4 regions of the Streptomyces chengmaiensis genome follow, and region 3 is predicted to be linked to each of the others. Evidence: riboswitches for the same ligand, from Rfam matches in the RefSeq annotation. Region 3 holds a riboswitch; each other region holds the start of a gene.
What was found. Region 3 has a riboswitch for cyclic di-AMP ahead of QCN29_RS27025 (M23 family metallopeptidase). Riboswitches for the same ligand answer to the same signal wherever they lie in the genome.

Region 1 (5,337 bases), on a different contig from region 3:
GCCCCGATGACTGTGCTGATCCTGACCTGTCGGCAGGACGTCACCGCGGACATGGTGGTCGCGCGCCTCCATGACCACGGCGTCCCGCTCATGCGCCTGGATCCGGCCGATCTGCCCGGCGCGGCAGCCCTGTCGACCGAATACGTCAGCGGCGACTTCCAGGGCTATCTGTCCACGGGCGGACGCCTGCTGTCGATGAGCAGTCTGCGGTCGATATGGGTGCGAAGACCCGGTGCCCCCGCCGCACACGCCCCCGAACCCTCCCCATGGCTGACCGCGGAGACCGAACAGGCCCTGTACGGGATGCTCTACGCCACACAGGCGCGGTGGATGAACCACCCCTCGGCATCCGCACAGGCCCGCTGCAAGCCCTGGCAACTGCGGATCGCCCAGCGAAGCAACTTCGCCGTGCCTCCGACGGTCATCACCACCTTCCCCTATGCCGCCCGGCAGTTCGCCGAGCAGTACGGTGACATCGTCGTCAAGGCCGCCTCCGGGCCGCCCTCCGGAGGCCCCCCGGTCGCCCTCCCCACCACCCGCATCGGCCCCGACGCGGACTTCGCCGCCGTCTCCGCGGGCCCCACGCTGCTGCAGCGCTACATCCCGAAACAGGCCGACGTCCGGCTGACCTATGTCGGCGGCCGGATGTACGCGGCCCGCAAGCCCGCCGCCGAAGGCCAGGTCGACGGGCGCTACGGCACGAGCGAGCACACCTGGACGGCGGTCGACACCCCCGACCGCATCGCGCGCGCCGTCCATGACTTCATCGACCTCGCGGGCCTGGCCTACGCCGCGTTCGACTTCGCCGAGGACGAGGAGGGCGTCTGGTGGTTCCTGGAATGCAACCAGGGAGGCCAGTTCGGCTTCATCGAACTGGAGACCGGACAGCCGATCGCCGAGGAGGTCGCCCGCTGGCTGCGCGCCTGACGCCGCGAGGAGCGGGCCGCCGCCCGTTCTCCGGCGCGGGCGCACCGCGGGCAGCCTCGTCAGGACGGTCGGGACGCCTCCGGCGTCCGCGTCTCCGCCGCTTCCGCGCGACGCCGCGCGCCGAGGAAGTCGATCATTTCGCGCCAAGCCCGGCAGACGGAGGCGGCACGGAGCGAAAGCCTCTGGTTCCGCAACAGCCCGGCGCTGACGGCGAGTTGACATACGACGCTGCAGCGGGCCGGCAGGGGAGGCGGCACACGGACCGGTCCGCGATGGCCGGTGATCATCCATCGTCCGCTCGGCGAAGTTAACCAGCCGGTAGCTTCTACGCGCTCATCGAGCGCACGGGATGTTCACCGCATGGACGGCCGTGCGCCTTCCGCCATCTCACCGAAGGACACATCCGTGGCCCGCCACAGGCTCCGCCGTCTTGTCTCCTCCGCGACGGCTCTTGCCGCCGCGCTCGTCTCCCTGGGCGCCGCGCCCGCACACGCCGACGACGGCACTCCGTATCTCGACGCGGTCGAGCGGACGCTGAGAGAGGTCTCACCCGGTCTCGAAGGCCGCATATGGGAGCGCAGCGGCGGCAATGCCCTGGACGCACCCGAGGGCGATCCGGCCGGCTGGCTGCTCCAGACCCCCGGCTGCTGGGGCGACGCGACCTGCTCCGACCGCTCGGGGGCGCAGAAGAGACTCGACAAGATCACCCGGGACATCTCCCGGGCCGAGCGCACGGTCGACATCTCCACGCTCGCGCCGCTGCCGGACGGGGCGTTCAACGACGCCGTCGTCGACGGCCTCAAGGCGTCTGCGGCGGCGGGCCACCGGCCCAGGGTCCGCGTCCTCGTGGGGGCCGCCCCCCTGTACCACCTCAACGTCGTGCCGTCGACCTACAAGAACGACCTGCTCCGGCGGTTGGGCGCGGCGGCCGACAGCATCACGCTGAATGTCGCGTCGATGACCACCTCCAGGACCGGCTTCTCCTGGAACCACTCCAAGCTGCTGGTCGTCGACGGCGAGTCCGTCGTCGCCGGGGGCATCAACAGCTGGAAGGACGACTACCTGGACACCGCCCACCCCGTCACCGACGTCGACCTCGCGCTGCGGGGCCCGGCGGCGCGCGCCGCCGGCGCGTTCCTGGACACGCTGTGGACCTGGACCTGCCGCAACGCGGGCAACCCCGCCAAGGTGTGGCTGGCCGTCTCCGACGGCGCGGACTGCATGGCCGCCATGCACCGCGACGGCAATCCGACGGTCGTCCCCGCCCAGGGGAACGTCCCCGTCGTCGCCGTGGGCGGCCTCGGCATCGGCATCGAGGACTCCGACCCCGCCTCGTCCTTCCAGCCCGCCCTGCCCGGCGCCCGGGACGCCCGCTGCTTCCCGGGCCTGCTGTCTGACCGCACCAACGCGGACCGCGACTACGACACGGTCAACCCGGAGGAGAGCGCGCTGCGCGCCCTGGTCGCCGCCGCCCGCGAGCACATCGAGATCTCCCAGCAGGACCTCAACGCCACCTGTCCGCCGCTGCCCCGCTACGACATCCGTCTCTACGACACCCTCGCGGCCAAGCTCGCCGCGGGCGTGAAGGTCCGCATCGTGGTCAGCGACCCCGCCAACCGCGGGCTGATCGGCAGCGGCGGCTACTCGCAGATCAAGTCCCTCTCCGAGATCAGCGACACCCTCCGCGAACGGCTGGCGCGCCTCACGGGTGACGAGGCCGCCGCCTCCCGCGCGCTGTGCGCCAACCTCCAGCTCGCCTCGTTCCGTGCCGCCCCCTCCGCGACCTGGGCGGACGGCAGCCCGTATGCCCTGCATCACAAGCTGGTCTCGGTCGACGACTCCGCCTTCTACATCGGGTCAAAGAACCTCTACCCCTCCTGGCTCCAGGACTTCGGCTACATCGTGGAGAGCCCGGACGCGGCCCGTCAGCTGAAGGAGGAGCTGCTCGACCCGCAGTGGACGTACTCCCGTCACACCGCGACGCACGACTACCGGCACGGAGTCTGCGCCTGACGGGATGAGCGACGACTTACTAGGACACATCCGGTATGGGTGATTTGACCCATTAGCTAAGCAGTCGCGCGGTCAGCGGCTTTTTCTGCTATTCGCTGACATCTCAGGGCAGTTGCGCCGAATGGCACCCGGCGCGACTGCCCGTGATGTCGGTCACGCTGGGAACCGATTGGCGATCTCGGCGTCCAGGCGAATTAGTGCTTTGCAGAAGGAAAGTTGAGAAGTGTGCTTCATCGGGGCGTCGCCACTTCATCGCCAAATCGGCCTCTTTCGATGCCATTCCGTCATACAAGGCCTTGTTACTCAGGTGCGGACTCGCCTACCGTCACCGTCATTCCGGATGGAACGCCGAATCCTGCCGCTGTCCGGACACCGCACCCACCCACACACCCGTCACACCCGGCAGGAGCGGGGGACCCAGGTAAGACGCCGGTCCGACCCCGGAGCGGCTTGGGGTGAAGCCGTGCACAGCGATGCGCGGCCGGGCATCTCCAGCCCGAACCCGACAGCTCACCTCGCAGGCGACGGAGAGGAATTCGCCATGCCCGAAAAGGGTAAGCACCGTCGTTCGAACCATCAGCGGATCACCCGCGGAATCGCCCTCGCGGGTGCCGCCAGCACTGCACTCGCTCTTCCGTTCTTCGGTGCGAGCATTGCTGAAGCGACGCCGAATACGGTCCACTCGACTGCCAAGCCCGCCGCGATCGCCACCGCCGTTGCCGCGGCCAAGGCAGCCGGTCCGCTGACCTACACCGTGGTCGCGGGCGACTCCCTCTCCGCCATCGCCGAAGAGCATTCGGTGAGCGGCGGCTGGAAGCGGCTCTACCAGGACAACCGCCGCGCGGTCGGTGACAATCCGTCACTCATCCGCCCGGGCCTGAAGCTGACCGTCGTCCCGGGGCCGGGCGCCGCGCCGCAGGAGCCCAAGAAGGCTGCCGCCTCGTCCGACCGGGCCGACCGTTCCGCCGAGCGGACCACGGTGGCCGCAGCGGCGAAGTCCTACCCCGACAACCTCGACGGCTGGATCCGCGAAGCCCTGGACATCATGGCCCAGCACGGCATCCCCGGCAGCTACGAGGGCATCCACCGCAACATCATGCGGGAGTCCTCCGGCAATCCGAACGCCATCAACAACTGGGACTCCAACGCGGCCAAGGGAACCCCGTCCAAGGGCCTCCTCCAGACCATCGACCCGACGTTCCGCGCCTACCACGTGCCCGGCACCTCGATGGACCCCTTCGACCCGGTCGCCAACATCGTCGCCGCCTGCAACTACGCGGCCGACCGCTACGGCTCGATCGACAATGTGAACGGCCCGTACTGAGCGAACGGCGCGCACTGACGCCGCCCGACACAGCCGTCCGGCCCGGCGCCCCGCAATCGGGGCGCCGGGCCGGACGGCCTTGCGCAGGTCAGGACAGGGCCGCTGACGCGGCCTCCGGCTCTCAGGCGACGACGCCGGACTTCGCGATCCGGATGTCGGCCTTGGTGGCGCCGCTGCGGGAGCCCAGGGACTCGATCTTCTTCACGACGTCCATGCCCTCGACGACCTCGCCGAAGACGACGTGCTTGCCGTCCAGCCAGTCGGTGACGACGGTGGTGATGAAGAACTGGGACCCGTTGGTGTTCCGGCCCGCGTTGGCCATGGACAGCAGGCCCGGCTTGGTGTGCTTGAGCTGGAAGTTCTCGTCGGCGAACTTCTCCCCGTAGATGCTCTTGCCGCCCGTGCCGTTGCCGGCGGTGAAGTCGCCGCCCTGCAGCATGAAGTCGGGGATGACCCGGTGGAACCCGGAGCCCTCGTAGCCGAAGCCGTGCTCGCCGGTGGCCAGCTCGCGGAAGTTCCTGGCGGTCTTGGGGACCACATCGTCGAAGAGCTTGAAGACGATCCGGCCCGCGGGCTCGTCGTTGATGGAAATGTCGAAGAAAACGTTGCTGTTGCTCACGGGTACATCCTCACATCCTGTCGCCCTCCGTGCCCACACGCCCCCCTCGTGTCACGGTCACGCACTGCCCGCAGCCGCCCGGCCCGACCCGCCCGCAGCCGCCCGACCCGCCGGGCCGAGTCCGGACCCGGACGGCGGCGTCGAGGTTGCCGCCCCCGGGGGCCGGGGCGACGCTGAGGACGATGCGGCCCGGGCGTCGCCGGTGCGGAACGGCCGCGCCGGCCCGTGGCACAGCAGAGAGGACCAGAGCATGCGCGTGATGCTGCGAGCCCAACTGGACACCGAGAAGTCCACCGAGGCCCTCCACCAGGGCAGACTCGCGAAGATCATGATGGAGCTCATGGACCAGCTCCAGCCGGAGGCCGCCTACTTTGGCCCGAGCGACGGCAAGCGCTCCTGCACGTTCGTCTTCGACATGCAGGACAGCTGGCGGCTGCCCGGCATCGCCGAGCCG
Region 2 (5,337 bases), on a different contig from region 3:
GCGCCTTGAGCTGCCCGATCTCCACGAGCTGCCGGTGCACCCCGGCGATCGCCCCGGCCTGCAGCTCGCCGACCCGGCCCGCGAGCTCGGCCCGTTCCAGATACTCGTCGGGGTCCGAGGTGAGCGCGAGCTGCATGCCGGGGTCCATGCCCGCCGCCCGGTACTGGGCGGCGGCGAACGACCCCAGCCGGTCCCGTGAGGCATTGAGCTTCTCGGTCTTCCGCGCCGCCTGGTCGCGCAGTTGGTCCAGTTCCCTGCGAGCCTTGGCGGTGGTCTCCTGCGCGCCGTTGTGCTTCTCGGCCGCCGCCTCCGCCTCCTGGTAGAGCTGGTCGACCTTGGCCTTGATCTGCGCGGGCGTGAGGGCCGGCTCCGCGTGGGCGCCGCCTTCGAAAGCGGTCGCCGTGGCCGCCGAGGCGAGGGCGAGGGTGGCTGCGGTGCGGGCGGCGGGCCCGGCCAGGGGGTTCTGCTTGGGTTTCCGGTGCGCTGCCACGACGGCGTCCACATCCTTCCGTTCTCCCTGCGGACCCGGCGGCGGACCGCACAGGGGGAGCGGGCCGTCGCCGGGTCTTGGGCGGGGCAGCCGACGGCCGCCGGGGCGGCCCGGCGGGTGGTGGGAGTCGGCCACCTGCCGCAGGACGCTAGACCTGGCGGTCACGGCCGAGCGCCGTATGGACCGTTATTGCCCGAAGGTGGACAGGGGGGTGCGCATTGAGACCGGGTGGATCATGGTGCGGGGCCCTTTGCCGCCGGGGGCTGACCAATGCACGGGAAAGCCCTCGACCCGCCAGGAGGGGGGTGCTATAGGCCGGGCTAGGCTCCGCTTCATGGACGTACTCATCAATGTCTTCGTCGCCCTGCACATCATCGGCATCGCCTCGCTGCTCGGCGGCTTCCTGACCCAGATGAAGGCGATGAGCGCGGGCACGGCGCGCTTCACCCCGGCGATGCTGCACGGCGCGCTGACCATGCTGATCACCGGGGTGGCGCTGGTCGGCCTCAACCAGGCCGACGATCAGTCGGTGAACAACCTCAAGGTCGGCATCAAGCTGGTGATCCTTGTCGTCATCCTGGGCCTGGTGTACGTGAAGCGGGATGAGGAGAAGATCGACAAGCCGCTGTTCGGCGCGGTGGGCGCGCTGACGACGGCCAATGTCTTCATCGCCACCCTCTGGACCTGAGACGCCCCGGCGCCGCAGGCGTCAGGCGGGGCGCACGCTGCCGTAGATGGGCATGTAGTAGATCGACTCCTCGCGCACGTTCGTGCCGGGCTTGGGCGCGTGGATCATCATGCCGTCGCCGATGTAGATGCCCACGTGGCTGATGTCGTCGTAGAAGAAGACCAGGTCGCCCGGGAGCAGATCCTCCGTCGCGACCCGCTTGCCGACCTCCACCTGGTCCCAGGTGGTGCGCGGCAGGGAGACTCCGGCAGCCCGCCAGGCGGCCTGGGTCAGCCCTGAGCAGTCGTAGGAGGACGGGCCGCTCGCGCCCCAGACGTAGGGCTTGCCGAGCTGGGCGCGGGCGAAGTCCAGCACCTTGTCGGCCTTGGCCGCGTAGTCGGCGTCCGCGTCGCCGCCGGACGTCGTGCCCGCCCCCGACTCGGTCCCGCTATCCGCCCCGGAGTCCTGGCTCTGCTCCTGCTGCTCCTGCTGCTGTTCCTGCTGCTCCTGCGCGCGCAGGCGCTCCCTCTCGGCCTCCGCGGCGGCCGCCGCCTCCGCTTCCGCCCTGGCCTTCTCCTCGGCCTTGCGGCGGGCCTCCGCCGCCTTCTTCCGCTCGATCTCCGCGAGCCGTGCCTTCTCCTCCGCCGTCAGCTTCGACAGCAGCTCGCGCGCCTCGCGCAGCTTCGCCTGCACCTCCTGCTTCCCGGCGCGCAGCGTCTCCTGCGACGCGGTGAGCGACTCCAGGCTCTTGGCCGCCTCGGTGCGCTGCTTCGCGGCGGCGGCACGCTCGGTCTCGTAGTCGGCGACCGCGCTGCGTTGACGGTCGCTCAGCCGCTCCATCAGCTGTGTCTGGTCGAAGTACGACTGCGGGCTGTCGGCGAAGACCAGCGCGGCGGTCGGGGCCACTGCCCCTGAGCGGTACTGCGCGGCGGCGTAGTTGCCCAGCGCGCGCCGGGACTCGTTCAGCGCCTCGGTGCGCTCCGCCGCCTCGTCCAGCAGCTTGCCGACCTCCTGCCGCTTCTCGGCGGTGGCCTCCTTGGCCTGGTTGTACTTCTGGGTGGCCGTCCCGGCCTGCCGGTACAGGTCGTCGACCTTCTTCTGCACTTCCTCGATGGACGGCTTCGGCTCGGCGGGCGCGCTGGGCGCGGCGCCTGCGTTCTGGGAGGACAGCAGCGTGACGCCGGCGAGGGCTGCGGTGGTGAACCCGACGGCGGGGGTGGATATCGCGGTACGGCCGCGGGGCTTGCGATGCGACGCCAAGGCCGACATCTCCTTCTTCCGTGAACCGCCTACCGGGTTAGCTGACGGGTTCGGGCGGGACGGAAGGCTGCCCTACGGACCGGCGAGGGTCCGATTCACCCCGGTTGTGCTGGGTGGTTCCCCGGTTCCGAACTTCCCTGCGGAAAGGCCGGATTCGGCGTGGGCGACCCGTTTGGCGTGGTTCGCCATGGCGGTGCGGGATCGCTTGGTCGAGCACGCTAGCCAACCCGTGTGGTTGCTGTGAAGGTTGATGTTCGAAATGTCCGATACATTTTCGTTACCTCGGCGGGATCAGGCCGTTTACCGCCGGTAGGGCCGATGTCGTCACTGGTGGTCATTGACCGGATGTCGTCGTTCCGTCGCGCACGGTGCGCGTGCAAGCGCTGCCTACGGCCGCTCCCCGGCCGCCCGGGGGTCTGGCTCAATGCGGCCCCGGAGTGTCAGAGCGGACGCCTAGACTTTGAGAGCGATGAGCAGCCTCTTTGACGACAGCTTCCTGGCGGACCTCCAGCCCCCGGAGGACGAGCACCCGCCGCCGCCCGATGACGCGACGGCGCCGGAGCCGGTTCCGGACGACCTCTTCCAGGGCGCCTACGACGTGCCTCCGGCGCGGGACGCCTACTACCGCGACGGCGCGCCGCGCCCTGTCGTGGACCCCGCCGCCCTGCTGGAGGGGCTCAACGAGCAGCAGCGCGCCGCCGTGGTGCACTCCGGATCGCCGCTGCTCATCGTGGCCGGCGCCGGCTCCGGCAAGACGCGCGTGCTCACCCACCGGATCGCGCATCTGCTGGCCACCCGGCATGTGCACCCCGGCCAGGTCCTTGCGATCACCTTCACCAACAAGGCCGCCGGGGAGATGAAGGAGCGCGTCGAGCAGCTCGTCGGCCCGCGTGCGGGCGCGATGTGGGTCTCCACCTTCCACAGCGCATGCGTGCGCATCCTGCGCCGCGAGTCCAAGAGGCTCGGCTTCACCTCGTCGTTCTCGATCTACGACGCAGCCGACTCCAAGCGCCTCATGGCGCTGGTCTGCCGGGACCTGGACCTCGACCCCAAGAGGTTCCCGCCCAAGTCCTTCAGCGCCAAGATCTCGAATCTGAAGAACGAGCTGATCGACGAGGAGACCTTCGCCGATCAGGTGGCCGGGGGCGCCTCCCAGGCCGGAGGCTCCGGGGGAGGCTTCGAGCAGACCCTGGCCGAGGCGTACCGGATGTACCAGGCGCGGCTGCGCGAGGCCAACGCCCTGGACTTTGACGACATCATCATGACCGCCGTCCACCTCCTCCAGGCGTTCCCGGATGTCGCCGAGCACTACCGCCGGCGCTTCCGTCATGTCCTGGTCGACGAGTACCAGGACACCAATCACGCCCAGTACACGCTCGTGCGCGAGCTGGTGGGAGAGGGGTACGAGGACCTGCCGCCCGCCGAACTGTGCGTGGTGGGCGACGCCGACCAGTCGATCTACGCCTTCCGCGGTGCGACCATCCGCAACATCCTCCAGTTCGAGGAGGACTACCCGGACGCCACCACCATCCTGCTCGAGCGGAACTACCGCTCGACGCAGACCATCCTCTCCGCGGCCAACGCCGTCATCGAGCGCAACGAGAGCCGCCGTCCCAAGAACCTGTGGACCGATGCGGGCGCGGGCGCACAGATCACCGGCTATGTCGCCGACACCGAGCACGACGAGGCGCAGTTCGTCGCCGACGAGATCGACCGGCTGACGGACGCGGGCGAGGCGAAGGCGGGCGACGTCGCCGTCTTCTACCGCACCAACGCCCAGTCCCGTGTCTTCGAAGAGGTCTTCATCCGCGTCGGCCTGCCGTACAAGGTCGTCGGCGGAGTGCGCTTCTACGAGCGCAAGGAGGTCCGGGACGTCCTTGCGTATCTGCGGGTCCTGGCCAACCCCGAGGACAGCGTCCCGCTGCGCCGCATCCTCAACGTCCCCAAGCGGGGCATCGGCGAGCGCGCCGAGGCGATGATCGAGGCGCTGGCGCTGCGCGAGAAGACCAGCTTCCCGCAGGCGCTGCGCCGTGTGGACGAGGCGTATGGCATGGCGGCCCGCTCCGCCAACGCGGTCAAGCGCTTCAACGCCCTCATGGACGAGCTGCGCACCGTCGTGGAGTCCGGCGCCGGCCCCGCCACGGTCCTGGAGGCCGTCCTGGAGCGCACGGGCTATCTCGCTGAGCTCCAGGCGTCCACCGACCCGCAGGACGAGACACGGATCGAGAACCTCCAGGAACTGGCCGCCGTGGCACTGGAGTTCGAGCAGGAGCGGGGCGAAGCCGAGGGAGCGGGGACCCTCGCCGAGTTCCTCGAGCAGGTGGCGCTGGTCGCGGACTCCGACCAGATCCCCGACGAGGACACGGAGGGCTCGGGCGTCATCACGCTGATGACGCTGCACACGGCCAAGGGCCTGGAGTTCCCGGTCGTCTTCCTCACGGGCCTGGAGGACGGCGTCTTCCCGCATATGCGGGCGCTCGGGCAGGCCAAGGAACTGGAGGAGGAGCGGCGGCTGGCCTATGTGGGCATCACCCGCGCCCGTGAACGGCTGTATCTGACCCGTTCGTCGATGCGCAGCGCCTGGGGCCAGCCGTCGTACAACCCGCCCTCCCGCTTCCTCGAGGAGATCCCCGGGCAGCATGTGGAGTGGAAGCGGACCGGGCCTGTGGCCGCGCCCGCGGGTCCGACCGCGGGGATCGCGTCCTCGCTGAGCGCCGCTTCAGGCTCGCGTGCGGGGCGCGGAGCGTCGGGCTTCGCCACGCGGCGCGCCGGTGAGAAGCCGGTGATCGCGCTCTCGGTCGGCGACCGCGTCACCCATGACCAGTTCGGCCTGGGCACCGTGATCGAGGTGAAGGGCTCCGGCGGCGACGCGCAGGCGACGATCGACTTCGGCGACGCCAAGCCGAAGCGGCTGCTGCTG
Region 3 (5,337 bases):
CTGGTCCACGGTCCGCCCGGCCGAGCTGGCCGCCACCCTGGCCTGGCCCGGCTCCTGGCGCATCGCCCAGCGCCACTGGCGGTACGGGGCGGGCGAACTGCACCGCTCTCTGTCGAAGCCGGCCTTCCTCGCAGCGGTGCGGAGGCTCCTTCCGGAGATCACCGAAGCCGATCTGCGGCCCGCCGCGGCGGGTGTGCGCGCACAGGCCGTACTGCGCGACGGCACGCTCGTGGACGACTTCCTCATCCATGAGTCCCCCCGCACGGTCCATGTGCTGAACGCCCCCTCCCCCGCGGCGACCGCCTCCCTCCCCATCGGCCGCGAAATCGCCACCCGCGCGCTTGCGGCCCTGGCGGAGGGATAGGGGCCGGGGCTCCGCCCCAGACCCCGTCCCCCGGGGCTCCGCCCCGGACCCCCGCGCCTCAGAGGCCGGCGAGGCTGAACTGCCGCCGCAGGCCCGATGCGCCGGGCCGTAGAATCGGGGCATTGTGTCTGAGCAGCTTCGAAACGCCGTGCCCGGTGACCGCCCCGACCGCGCACCGTCCGGCGCCACCCCTGTGAGTCACCGGGCCAAGGGGGAACCGCGCTTCCCCGGCGGTCCCGCCGCCGATCCCGCAGGATCGCACCACGAACGGCGGATCCGGAGCTTCCAGCCGCGGCGGAGCCGGGTCACCGCGGGGCAGGCCGACGCGCTGCAGCGGCTGTGGCCCGTCTGGGGTCTGGACATCGACGGCCGGCGCGTCCTCGACCTGGACGAGATGTTCGACGGGCTGCCCGTCGTCCTCGAGATCGGTTTCGGCATGGGCGAGGCCACCGCTCAGATGGCCGCGGAGGACCCGCACACCGGCATCCTCGCGGTCGATGTGCACACCCCCGGTCAGGGCAACCTGCTCGCCCTGGCCGAGCGCAACGGCCTGTCCAACGTCCGGGTGGCCAACGGCGATGCGATCATCCTGCTCCGCGAGATGCTGCGGCCCGGCTCGCTCGACGGCGTGCGCGTCTACTTCCCCGATCCCTGGCCCAAGAAGCGGCACCACAAGCGACGGCTGATCCAGCCCGAGTTCCTCACGCAGGCCGCCGAGCGGATGAAGCCCGACGCCGTGCTGCACTGCGCCACGGACTGGGAGCCGTACGCAGAGCGGATGCTCGAGGTGCTCACCGCGCACCCGGACTTCCAGAACACCCAGCCGGACGGCGGGTACGCCCCCCGCCCCGCTTTCCGGCCGCTGACCCGATTCGAGGGCCAGGGACTCGAGAAGGGCCATGTGGTGCACGACCTGCTGTTCCGCCGGGTATCACCCTCCTGATCGCAGCTACAACACGGTCGCACACTGTCAGTACCCCTCGTTAGGGTCGTGTGGTGTCCGAGTCCCCGCCGCAGCCTCAGCAGTCGCCGCCGCAGCCGCCGCCTCCGCTGCGCTCCCCGCAGCAGCTGGCAGAGCTGCTCGCCGCCGTGCCCGAGCGCTCCCGGTGGCGCTACAAGCCTCGCCGGGTCTCACACCTGTGGCGCAGCAAGGCCGTCCGGGCCGGTGCGGTCATCACCCTGCTGGCCCTGTGCGGGCTGATGATCCTCGCGCTGGTGCGCGAGCAGACCGGCACCCGTGGCTTTCTGGTCGGCCTGGGCCTGGCCACCCTTCCGGTCCCCCTCCTGATGGCCGCGTTCCGCTGGCTGGACAGGGTGCAGCCGGGCCCCTGGCGGAACCTTCTGTTCTCCTTCGCCTGGGGCGCCTGCGCCGCCGCCCTTGTCGCGATCATCGCCAATACGTTCGCGACGCGCTGGATAGCCACGGCCACCGCGGACCCGGCGAGTGCGGACACACTCGGCGCGACGGTCATAGCCCCGGTGGTCGAGGAGAGTGCCAAGGCCGCCGCGATCCTGCTGATCTTCCTCTTTCGGAGACGGGACTTCACGGGGATCGTGGACGGCGTCGTCGTCGCGGGCTTCACCGCCACCGGCTTCGCCTTCACCGAGAACATCCTGTACCTGGGCAGCGCCTTCGGCGAGGACCAGACGCTCGGCACCTCGGGTCTGGAGTCGGTGACCGCCGCGACCTTCTTCGTGCGGATCGTGATGTCGCCGTTCGCCCATCCGCTCTTCACGGTGCTCACCGGCCTCGGTTTCGGGATCGCCGCGCTCGCGGCCCGGCAGCGCCGGTTCCGCAGGACGGCGCTGCCGGTCCTTGGCCTCCTGCTCGCGATGGGCGTGCACGCGCTGTGGAACGGCTCGGCCACGCTCCTCGGCCCCTGGGGTTTCTACGCCGTCTACGGCGCGTTCATGGTTCCCGCCTTCGGGTTGCTGACCTGGCTGACGATCTGGTCGCGGCAGCGTGAGCTGCGCACGATATCCAGGCATCTGCCCGCGTATGCGGCGGCTGGGTGGCTGTCCCCGGACGAGCCGCCCGCCCTGTCGTCGATGCGGGCGAGGGCGATGGCACGCGACTTCGCCCGGCATACGTTCGGCAGGCCCGCGGCGGACGCGGTGTCGGAGTACGAGTCGCTGGCGACCACACTGGCGTTTCTGCGCCACCGGGCCCACCGGGGCACTGCCGGAGAGGACTTCGCGGAGCGGGAGCGGGAGCTGCTGCACCATCTGTGGCAGCGAAGGGAGGTGGCCGGACCCGCACTGACGTACGCGGCACGGGCGTCGGGCCGGGTGTGGTCCCCGCCGCCGCACCGGGACTACGGCGGCTACAACCCGTACCGCTCCTGAGCCATGGCGGGCGGCCCCGGCGCCGGCAGTTCGGCGGCGGCGAGCAGATCGGGCAGCTGCTCCACCGCAGGACCGGCAGCCCTGGCGTCGGGGGGTGTGCGCCAGAGCTGCCGGGGTTCGGGGTGCGGACGCTCTGCCACCGTACGCGGGCGCGGCGTGCCTGTGCGGCGCGGCGCTCCGCCCGGACGGTGGGCGTCCGGGGCCGTCCGGAGTCGTCCGGGGCCGTTGCAGTTCGTCGGAGCGGTCGGAGCGTCAGACCGTCAGGCCCTTGTCGCGCAGCCACGCCATCGGGTCGACGCCGGCCCCGCTCGGCGTGTGCACCTCGAGGTGGAGGTGGGGGCCGGTCACATTGCCGGTCGCGCCCACCCGCCCGATGGTCTCGCCGGTCGTCACCTTCTGCCCGGCGCTCGCGGTCATGGAGGAGAGGTGCGCGTACCAGACCTCGGTGCCGTCCTCAAGCTCCAGCACGATGCGGTAGCCGTACGAGCCCGACCAGCCGGCGGACTTGACCGTGCCGCCGTGGACGGCCTTGACGGGGGTGCCCGTCGGCGCGGCGAAGTCGAGGCCGGTGTGCTGGCCGGAGGACCACATGGACCCGGCCTGGCCGTAGGTGGAGGTGATGGTGTACGAGGAGGTGGGCAGGGAGTAGCTCGCGGCGAGCTTGGCGAGGCGCTCCGCCTCCGCCTTGGCCCTGGCGGCCTCCTCCGCCTTCCGCTTCTCCTCGGCGGCCTTGGCTTCGGCCGCCTCCTGCTGCTTCGCCGCCTCCGCCGCGGCCTTCTCTGCGGCGGCCTGCTCGGCTGCTGCCTTGGCTTCCGCTTCGGCCGCGGCCTGCTGCTGCTCGGCCTGCTGGAGGATGCGGGCGCGCAGGGCCTCGCCCGCGCCGCCCGCACTCGACTCGGCGGCGTCGGAGCCGAGCATGGCGAAGGGCCCGCTGCCCGCACCGTCCTGGCCGGCCGTGCCGGATTCGGCGGACACCTCGCTGCCCCCGGAGTCGCCCGAGCCGTCGGCGTCGCCGGAGTCCTCGGCGTCGCCGATCAGGGCGCCGACGCCCGGGAGGGACTCGGCGTCGGGGAGGTCCGGAAGGGAGATCGAGACGGCGGGCTTGTCCTGGGCGGTGGCCAGGCCGCCCGCGCCGACCGCGGCGATGACGCCCACGCCGAGCACGGTGGAGCTGCGGGCGAGTCCCCCGCGCTGCTTGACGACGCGGTGCCGGCCGCGCACCGGACGGACGGAGTCCTCGGTGGGGTTCCACTCCCCCCAAGACCGCTCTGCAGCCCGCTCACCGAAGTAGGCGGATTCGAAGGGTGCTTCAGGGGCAGGTGTGTTGGACGCCACGGAGGCGTACTCCTTTCCTTCCTTCTCGCCTACCGGGTTAGCTGACGGGTTCGGAGCAGGAAGGTCTCCTACGGCCCTCCGCAGGCTGCGAAGGCGTCCGATTCACCCCAAATAGTGGTTCCCCGGCTCCCTTTCGGAATTCGGCGCACACGCACGGCGCCGCCTCTGGCGACGGCTGGGACGACCGCGTTGCGTTATCGAACGTTAATAGACACCCGCACGGGAATCCAAGCTGTTCCGTCTGATCTTTAAGTTCTTTGCGCGGGACATAACCGGACACAAGGCCATGGAAGCGGGCGAGTTGAGTGGCTCTCAGACTCTTCCGAGCTCCCTCTTGGACTGGTCCAGTATCTGACTGTGTGTCAAATGTTATGCGGAGGGCTCCCTCTCGATTACGGACGGTCGTCATCCGTCCCGGCCCGGACGACCGGCACGGTCCTGCGCTTTCGCGGCTGCCGCTCCGTCGGGCGCATCACGGCCAGCAGCGCCATGTCGTCCGTGGTGCCGCCGCCCGTGTGCCTCCGCACATCCGCGACCAGCGCGTCCAGCAGTTCCTCGGGACCGGGGAAGATCCGGCCGCTGAGCCGCTCCCCCGGGTCGTAGAAGACGCCGTGCGAGTCGCGCGCCTCGGACAGCCCGTCGGTGTAGAGCAGCAGCGTCGCCCCAGGGGGCAGTGGCCGCTCCTCCGCACGGTCCGGCCAGCTCCCCAGGTCCCCCATGCCCAGAGGCAGCGCCGCCTCGGACGGCTCCAGCATGTCCACGCGCCCGTCGGCGTACAGCAGCAGCGGCGCGGGGTGCCCCCGGTTCACCACCCGCAGGGCGTCCACCGGCCGGGAGATCTCCGCGAGCACCGCCGTGGTGAACCCCTCGACCGCATCCAGCCCGCTGCGCCGCGTCCCCTCGCGCGCCAGCGCCCGCTCCAGCCGCCCCGCGACGCCCTCCAACGACCGCTCCTGCTCCGCGGCCTCCCGGAACGCCCCGATGACCACGGCCACGGCCTCCACCGCGCCCAGCCCCTTGCCCCGTACGTCCCCGACCACCAGCCGCACCCCGTACGGCGTGTCCTGTACGGCGAAGAGGTCGCCGCCGATGAACGCGTCCTCCTGGGCCGCCTCGTACCGCGCGGCGACCTGCAGCCCGCCGATCCGGTCCGCAGGTGAGGGCAGCACGGCGCGCTGTGCGGTCTCCGCGATCACCCGCGCGGAGGCGAGCCGCTGGTTGCTGCGCCGTACGACGTCGTTGATGAGCAGCGCGAGAGCCGCCACCGTCACCAGCGTGGTGGTCTCGGTCAG
Region 4 (5,337 bases), on a different contig from region 3:
CAGCCGCTCGGTCATCTCCTTCATCACCCCGTTCGCCTCCAGCGTGCCGATCGCCGACGCCGCCCGCGGGCAGGTCAGGTAGTACAGCGTCGGGAAGGGGGTGCCGTCGGGCAGCCGCGGGGCCGTCTCGACGACGTCCGGCTGCCCGCAGGGGCAGCGGTGCGCGATCGCCCGCAGCCCGCGCGGCGGGCGGCCGAGCTGCGCCTCGAAGGCGGCGATGTCCGCGGCGGTCGGCTCGGTCGGCTCGGTGTGGGGAGGAGGGGTTTCCATGCCTGCCTGAATGTTCTCGGTGCGGTGGTGACTTCTCGGTGCTGTGAGTGCTGTGAGTGCGGTGAGCGCGGTGAGCGCGGTGAGCGCGGTGGGGGCTACTGCCCGGCGGGGCGGTCCGCGTGGTCCACTCCGTCCCAGACATTGGAGTACCAGGGTCGGTCCGCCGCCCCCTCGTCGTCCCGGCGGCGCTCCTCGGCATCCGGGTCGATCATGGTGTAGGCGGTCTCTCCCGGCATCACATAGTGCAGATGCTCACGGGCCAGCCGCCGGACGTACTGGTCGTCCTGGAGACGGGCCTTCTCGTCCCGGAGCCCGGCCACCCTCTCTCGCGCCTCCTCCATGCGCCGCTCCTGTTCGGCGATGTCGGCGCGCTGCGAGACGTACTGCCGCATCGGGTAGGCAAGGGCCACCACCAGCGTGCAGACGACGAGCACCAGGAAGGCGGCCCGGCCGGTGAGCCGGGAGCGGCGGGCCTGGCGGCGGCTCTGCGAGCGGTAGACGCGGGCGGCCGTCTGCTCGCCGAGCAGCCGGATCCGGGTCGCGGTGGAGAACCGGTCCCGGTCCTTCGCGGCCATGCTCCGCCTCCTTCACGCACATACGTCCTCGCACACGGTACGGGACCGGGTGCGAGGACGTACGTATATACGGGTGTCAGCCCTTGAAGCTATACGGCTGTCAGCCCTTGCTGTGCTTAGTGGTCCGCAAAGCGAAACCGCGGGAAGGCGCTGCGCCCTGCGTACACCGCCGCGTCGTCGAGGATCTCCTCGATGCGCAGCAGCTGGTTGTACTTGGCGACGCGCTCGGAGCGGGCCGGGGCGCCGGTCTTGATCTGGCCGCAGTTGGTGGCGACGGCAAGGTCGGCGATGGTGACGTCCTCGGTCTCGCCGGAGCGGTGGGACATCATGCACTTGAAGCCGTTGCGCTGGGCCAGCTCGACGGCGTCCAGGGTCTCGGTCAGCGAGCCGATCTGGTTGACCTTCACAAGCAGGGCGTTGGCCGCGGCCTCGTCGATGCCGCGGGCGAGCCGCTCGGGGTTGGTGACGAACAGGTCGTCGCCGACCAGCTGGACCTTGGCGCCGAGCTTCTCGGTGATGGTCTTCCAGCCGTCCCAGTCGTCCTCGAAGAGCGGGTCCTCGATGGAGACGAGCGGGTAGGCGTCGACGAGCTCCGCGTAGTACTCGGTCATCTCGGCGGCCGAGCGGGACTTGCCCTCGAACTCGTACGCGCCGTCCTTGTAGAACTCGGAGGCGGCGACGTCGAGCGCCAGCGCGATGTCGCGGCCGGGGGTGTAGCCGGCCTCCTTGATCGCCTCGAGGATGAGGTCGAGGGCGGCGCGGTTGGAGTCGAGGTTCGGGGCGAAGCCGCCCTCGTCGCCGAGGCCGGTGGACAGGCCCTTCTGCTTCAGGACCTTCTTCAGGGTGTGGTAGACCTCGGTGCCCCAGCGCAGGGCCTCGGAGAAGGACTCCGCGCCGATCGGAGCGATCATGAACTCCTGGATGTCCACATTGGAGTCGGCGTGCGAGCCGCCGTTGAGGATGTTCATCATCGGAACGGGCAGCAGGTGCGCGTTCGGGCCGCCGAGGTAGCGGAAGAGCGGCAGGTCGGAGGCCTCGGAGGCGGCGTGCGCCACGGCCAGGGAGACTCCGAGGATGGCGTTGGCGCCCAGGGACGACTTGTCCGGGGTGGCGTCCAGGTCAAACATCGCCTGGTCGATCAGGCGCTGCTCGGTGGCGTCATAGCCGACGAGCTCCGGGCCGATCTGCTCGATGACGGCGAGGACGGCCTTCTCCACGCCCTTGCCCTGGTAGCGGTTCTGGTCACCGTCGCGGAGCTCGAGAGCCTCGAACGCACCGGTGGAGGCGCCGGACGGAACGGCAGCACGGCCGGTGCTGCCGTCGTCGAGGCCAACCTCGACCTCGACCGTGGGGTTGCCTCGGGAGTCCAGGATTTCCCGGGCTACGACGACGTCGATGGACGGCACGAGCATCTCCTTCTGGGATGTGACGCAAGTTGTGATGCGAGCTGGATGCCAGCAGTGCAGGGTCTGATTCGGCCTTGCGGCAAGAGCCTAACCGGCCCGGGGGCCGCCGCCTGCCGATGCCCGCCCGCTGGGACGAAAAAGGGTGCGAAGTGGACCGGCTGGGGACGAAGCGCTACATGCCTACCGATCAGTAGTGACAGGGGGGTGACCGCCGGCCACGGCATGCGGAAGCCCCGGCCCGGTGCGCACGGGGGAAGCGCTCCGGACCGGGGCGGTCACAGCCGGGCGGGTCAGCTCAGGTGGAGCCGCTGGCCCGGGAAGATCAGGTCCGCGTCCTCGACGATGTCGTCGTTGAGGTCGTACAGCTTCTGCCAGCCGCCCTTGACGCCCTCCGCCTTAGCGATCCTGCTCAGCGTGTCGCCGGGCTTGACCTCGTACTCGCCGTCGCCCTTCTTGAAGCCCTTCGCCGGGGCGGCGGGCTCGGCGGACGACTTGGCCGACGGCTTCTTCTGAGCCGGAGCCGGGGCCGCGGAGCGCTCGGAGCGGGTGGTCGGAGCCTGGCTGCGCTGCTGCGACTGCTTCGGCTGCGCCTTGGGCTTGGACTGCTGCGCGGAACCGGAACCCGAACCAGAACCAGAGCCAGAGCCAGAGCCAGAGCCGCCGCCGGTGTACGCGGCATTGGACAGGCCGACGCCACAGTGCGGCCAGGCGCCCTTGCCCTGGCCCGCGAGGACCTTCTCGGCGATCTCGATCTGCTGCGCCTTGGTGGCGAGGTCGGCGCGCGCGGCGTACTTGGCGCCGCCGTAGGCCGCCCAGGTGGAGGCGGAGAACTGCAGACCGCCGTAGTAGCCGTTGCCGGTGTTGATGGACCAGTTGCCGCCGGACTCGCACTGCGCGACCCTGTCCCACTCGGCGGCGGTCGCGGCGGAGGCGGAGGTCGCACCGAGCAGCGGGGCGGCCACTGCGGCGCCGGTGACGCCGGCGAGCGCGGCGATACGGGTGGCCTTCGACGGACGGCGATGCTTGCCCTTGCCGGAAAGCAGCATGGAAGTGTCTCCTCACCGACGCCTGCGAGGTGAGCTGTCGGGTTCGGGCCGGATGAGTGCCCGGCCGCGCGTCCTAGCGCGCGGCTTCACCCCAAGCCGGTCCCGGCCTCTGAGAGCACAGCGCGTCTCAACGGCCCGGTCCGGCGCCTACCTTGGGTCCCCCGCTCCTGCCTTCGGCGCTCCACGCGACGACTGTTCCCGCCGTCCGCCGGCAGGATTCGGCGTGACGGTCGACGGGGCCCGCGGTGGCGAGCGGTTGGAACCGTAAACACACCGGCCGCTGCCGCTCAAGGGCGAACATCACGGATGAATCACTCTTTCCGCGATCGACTTGACACGCATTTCCGCAGGTGAAGGGCGATTCGGACGGATTCGACAGCCGCGACACGCCAGTTGGGGCAGAGAGACGCTTGTCTCACTTACGCAGAATCGGATAAACACCCCCGAACTGCCGCTACTTCAGATCCAGATCGAGGCTCTGGCCAGGGTGAATGAGGTCGGGATCCGACCCGACGGTCTCCTGGTTGGCCTCATAGAGCGCGACCCACCCCCCGGGCACCTCACGCTCGTCGGCGATCGCCCAGAGGCTGTCCCCGGGGCGCACGGTGTAGCCCTGCTCGCCGACTGCCGTGTCGGATGCATCACGTGAAGCGCTGTCACCCCGCGAGGCATGCCCACCGAATTCTCGGCTTGCATCACTGATACCCGACTTGTCCGCCTCATCCGCAGGTGCACCGCGATGCCGCCCGGTACCCTCGCCCACGGTCAGATCGGAGTCGACGGGGTCGGTCGGCTCGATGGTCCGGGTGGGCTCCACGGCGTCCTCGGGCAGCGTCTGCCCGCCGGAGCCGCCGGACCCCTCGGGGGCCGCGGACCCGGCGGAGACGCCCGGGGAATCCGACGCGTCAGGCGAGACCGTTGTGCCGCTCTCCTGCGGCAGACCCGAAATGCCCGCCCCGGATCGGGTGGTGGGCTGCTCGCCGCCCTCCGGCACCGACGAGGGAGACGACGAGGGCGACGACGAGGGGGAAGAGGACGGAGACGGGGCAGCCGTCGTAGCCGCCCCGGCGGAGCCCTCACCCGAGGAGCCCGCGCCGGGCGAGCCGCCGTCGGCGGGGGCCGCACCGCCGGAGCCGATGCCGATGCCGGAAGAGTTCGCGCCGGAACCCGTCACCGCTCCGGGCTCCACCCCCGGGTTGACGTCGGCGGACTCGCCGCCGCTCCGCAGATTCGCGGTCGCCGAGCAGTTGGGCCAGGCATCGACCCCCTGCACCGCGAGGATCTGCTCCGCCACGGCTATCTGCTGGGCGCGGCTGGCGAGGTCGGGGCGCGGCGCATAGGCCGCGCCCCCGAAGTCCTCCCAGGTCTGCTGGGAGATCTGGAGTCCGCCGTAGTACCCGTTGCCGAGGTCGGCGCTCCACATCCCTCCCGTCTCGCACTCCGCGACCCGGTCCCAGGTGGCGGCGTCGGCCGCGGAGGCGGAGCCGGCCCCCAGCAGCGGGATGGCGATGGCCGAGCCGGTCACCCCCGCCGCGACGACGAGGGCGGGAGCCTGGCGGGGTCGGCGGTGTCGACCGTTCCCGGAGCGCATGCGGTTGCCTTCCGTGTGACTGCAAAGCGCCGCTGAAGCAGCGGAGATGGCAGGTGAACCTAGTCGCATTTGATCGCAAGTAACAAGTCGATGCAGCAGGGATCACATAAACATCACGAAACTGACGATGAATCAATTACTGTGCGCTGTGAACTCCACCGGGAGCGTGCGCAGTCCACGCATGATGAGCCCCCCACGCCACCGCAAATCGGCCGGATCGGCCGCAAGCCGGATATCGGGCAGACGGGTCAGCAGTGTGGCGAGCGCGGTCTGCCCCTCCAGCCTGGCGAGCGGTGCGCCCAGGCAGTAGTGGATGCCGTGCCCGTATCCCAGATGCTGGTTGTCCCCGCGGGAGAGGTCCAGCGTGTCCGGCTCGGCGAACCGCTCGGGATCCCGGTCGGCCGCCGCCAGTACGACGAGAACGGGGTCACCCGGCGCGATCCGCCGAC

Region 1: it holds a riboswitch for cyclic di-AMP, as region 3 does, so the genes downstream of both, QCN29_RS16020 (transglycosylase SLT domain-containing protein) here and QCN29_RS27025 (M23 family metallopeptidase) in region 3, are expected to answer to the same signal.
Region 2: it holds a riboswitch for cyclic di-AMP, as region 3 does, so the genes downstream of both, QCN29_RS11915 (C40 family peptidase) here and QCN29_RS27025 (M23 family metallopeptidase) in region 3, are expected to answer to the same signal.
Region 4: it holds a riboswitch for cyclic di-AMP, as region 3 does, so the genes downstream of both, QCN29_RS13605 (transglycosylase family protein) here and QCN29_RS27025 (M23 family metallopeptidase) in region 3, are expected to answer to the same signal.

What each region holds. Positions count from the first base shown of each region.
Region 1 is NZ_JARWBG010000016.1:105,572-110,908, forward strand. It holds gene tgmB (ATP-grasp ribosomal peptide maturase) at 7-927, shown strand; gene QCN29_RS16015 (phospholipase D-like domain-containing protein) at 1,333-2,940, shown strand; cyclic di-AMP (ydaO/yuaA leader) riboswitch at 3,322-3,477, shown strand; gene QCN29_RS16020 (transglycosylase SLT domain-containing protein) at 3,482-4,264, shown strand; gene QCN29_RS16025 (peptidylprolyl isomerase) at 4,386-4,883, opposite strand; gene QCN29_RS16030 (hypothetical protein) at 5,134-5,337, shown strand, end outside.
Region 2 is NZ_JARWBG010000011.1:30,398-35,734, reverse strand. It holds gene QCN29_RS11925 (C40 family peptidase) at 1-490, opposite strand, end outside; gene QCN29_RS11920 (hypothetical protein) at 825-1,178, shown strand; gene QCN29_RS11915 (C40 family peptidase) at 1,200-2,426, opposite strand; cyclic di-AMP (ydaO/yuaA leader) riboswitch at 2,429-2,587, opposite strand; gene pcrA (DNA helicase PcrA) at 2,887-5,337, shown strand, end outside.
Region 3 is NZ_JARWBG010000040.1:44,827-50,163, reverse strand. It holds gene lhgO (L-2-hydroxyglutarate oxidase) at 1-364, shown strand, start outside; gene trmB (tRNA (guanosine(46)-N7)-methyltransferase TrmB) at 513-1,307, shown strand; gene QCN29_RS27035 (PrsW family intramembrane metalloprotease) at 1,415-2,710, shown strand; gene QCN29_RS27030 (hypothetical protein) at 2,689-2,850, opposite strand; gene QCN29_RS27025 (M23 family metallopeptidase) at 2,963-4,045, opposite strand; cyclic di-AMP (ydaO/yuaA leader) riboswitch at 4,057-4,201, opposite strand; gene QCN29_RS27020 (PP2C family protein-serine/threonine phosphatase) at 4,438-5,337, opposite strand, start outside.
Region 4 is NZ_JARWBG010000013.1:34,499-39,835, reverse strand. It holds gene QCN29_RS13620 (DUF501 domain-containing protein) at 1-270, opposite strand, end outside; gene QCN29_RS13615 (FtsB family cell division protein) at 366-845, opposite strand; gene eno (phosphopyruvate hydratase) at 962-2,251, opposite strand; gene QCN29_RS13605 (transglycosylase family protein) at 2,542-3,297, opposite strand; cyclic di-AMP (ydaO/yuaA leader) riboswitch at 3,302-3,430, opposite strand; gene QCN29_RS13600 (LysM peptidoglycan-binding domain-containing protein) at 3,752-4,888, opposite strand; gene QCN29_RS13595 (cytochrome P450 family protein) at 5,021-5,337, opposite strand, start outside.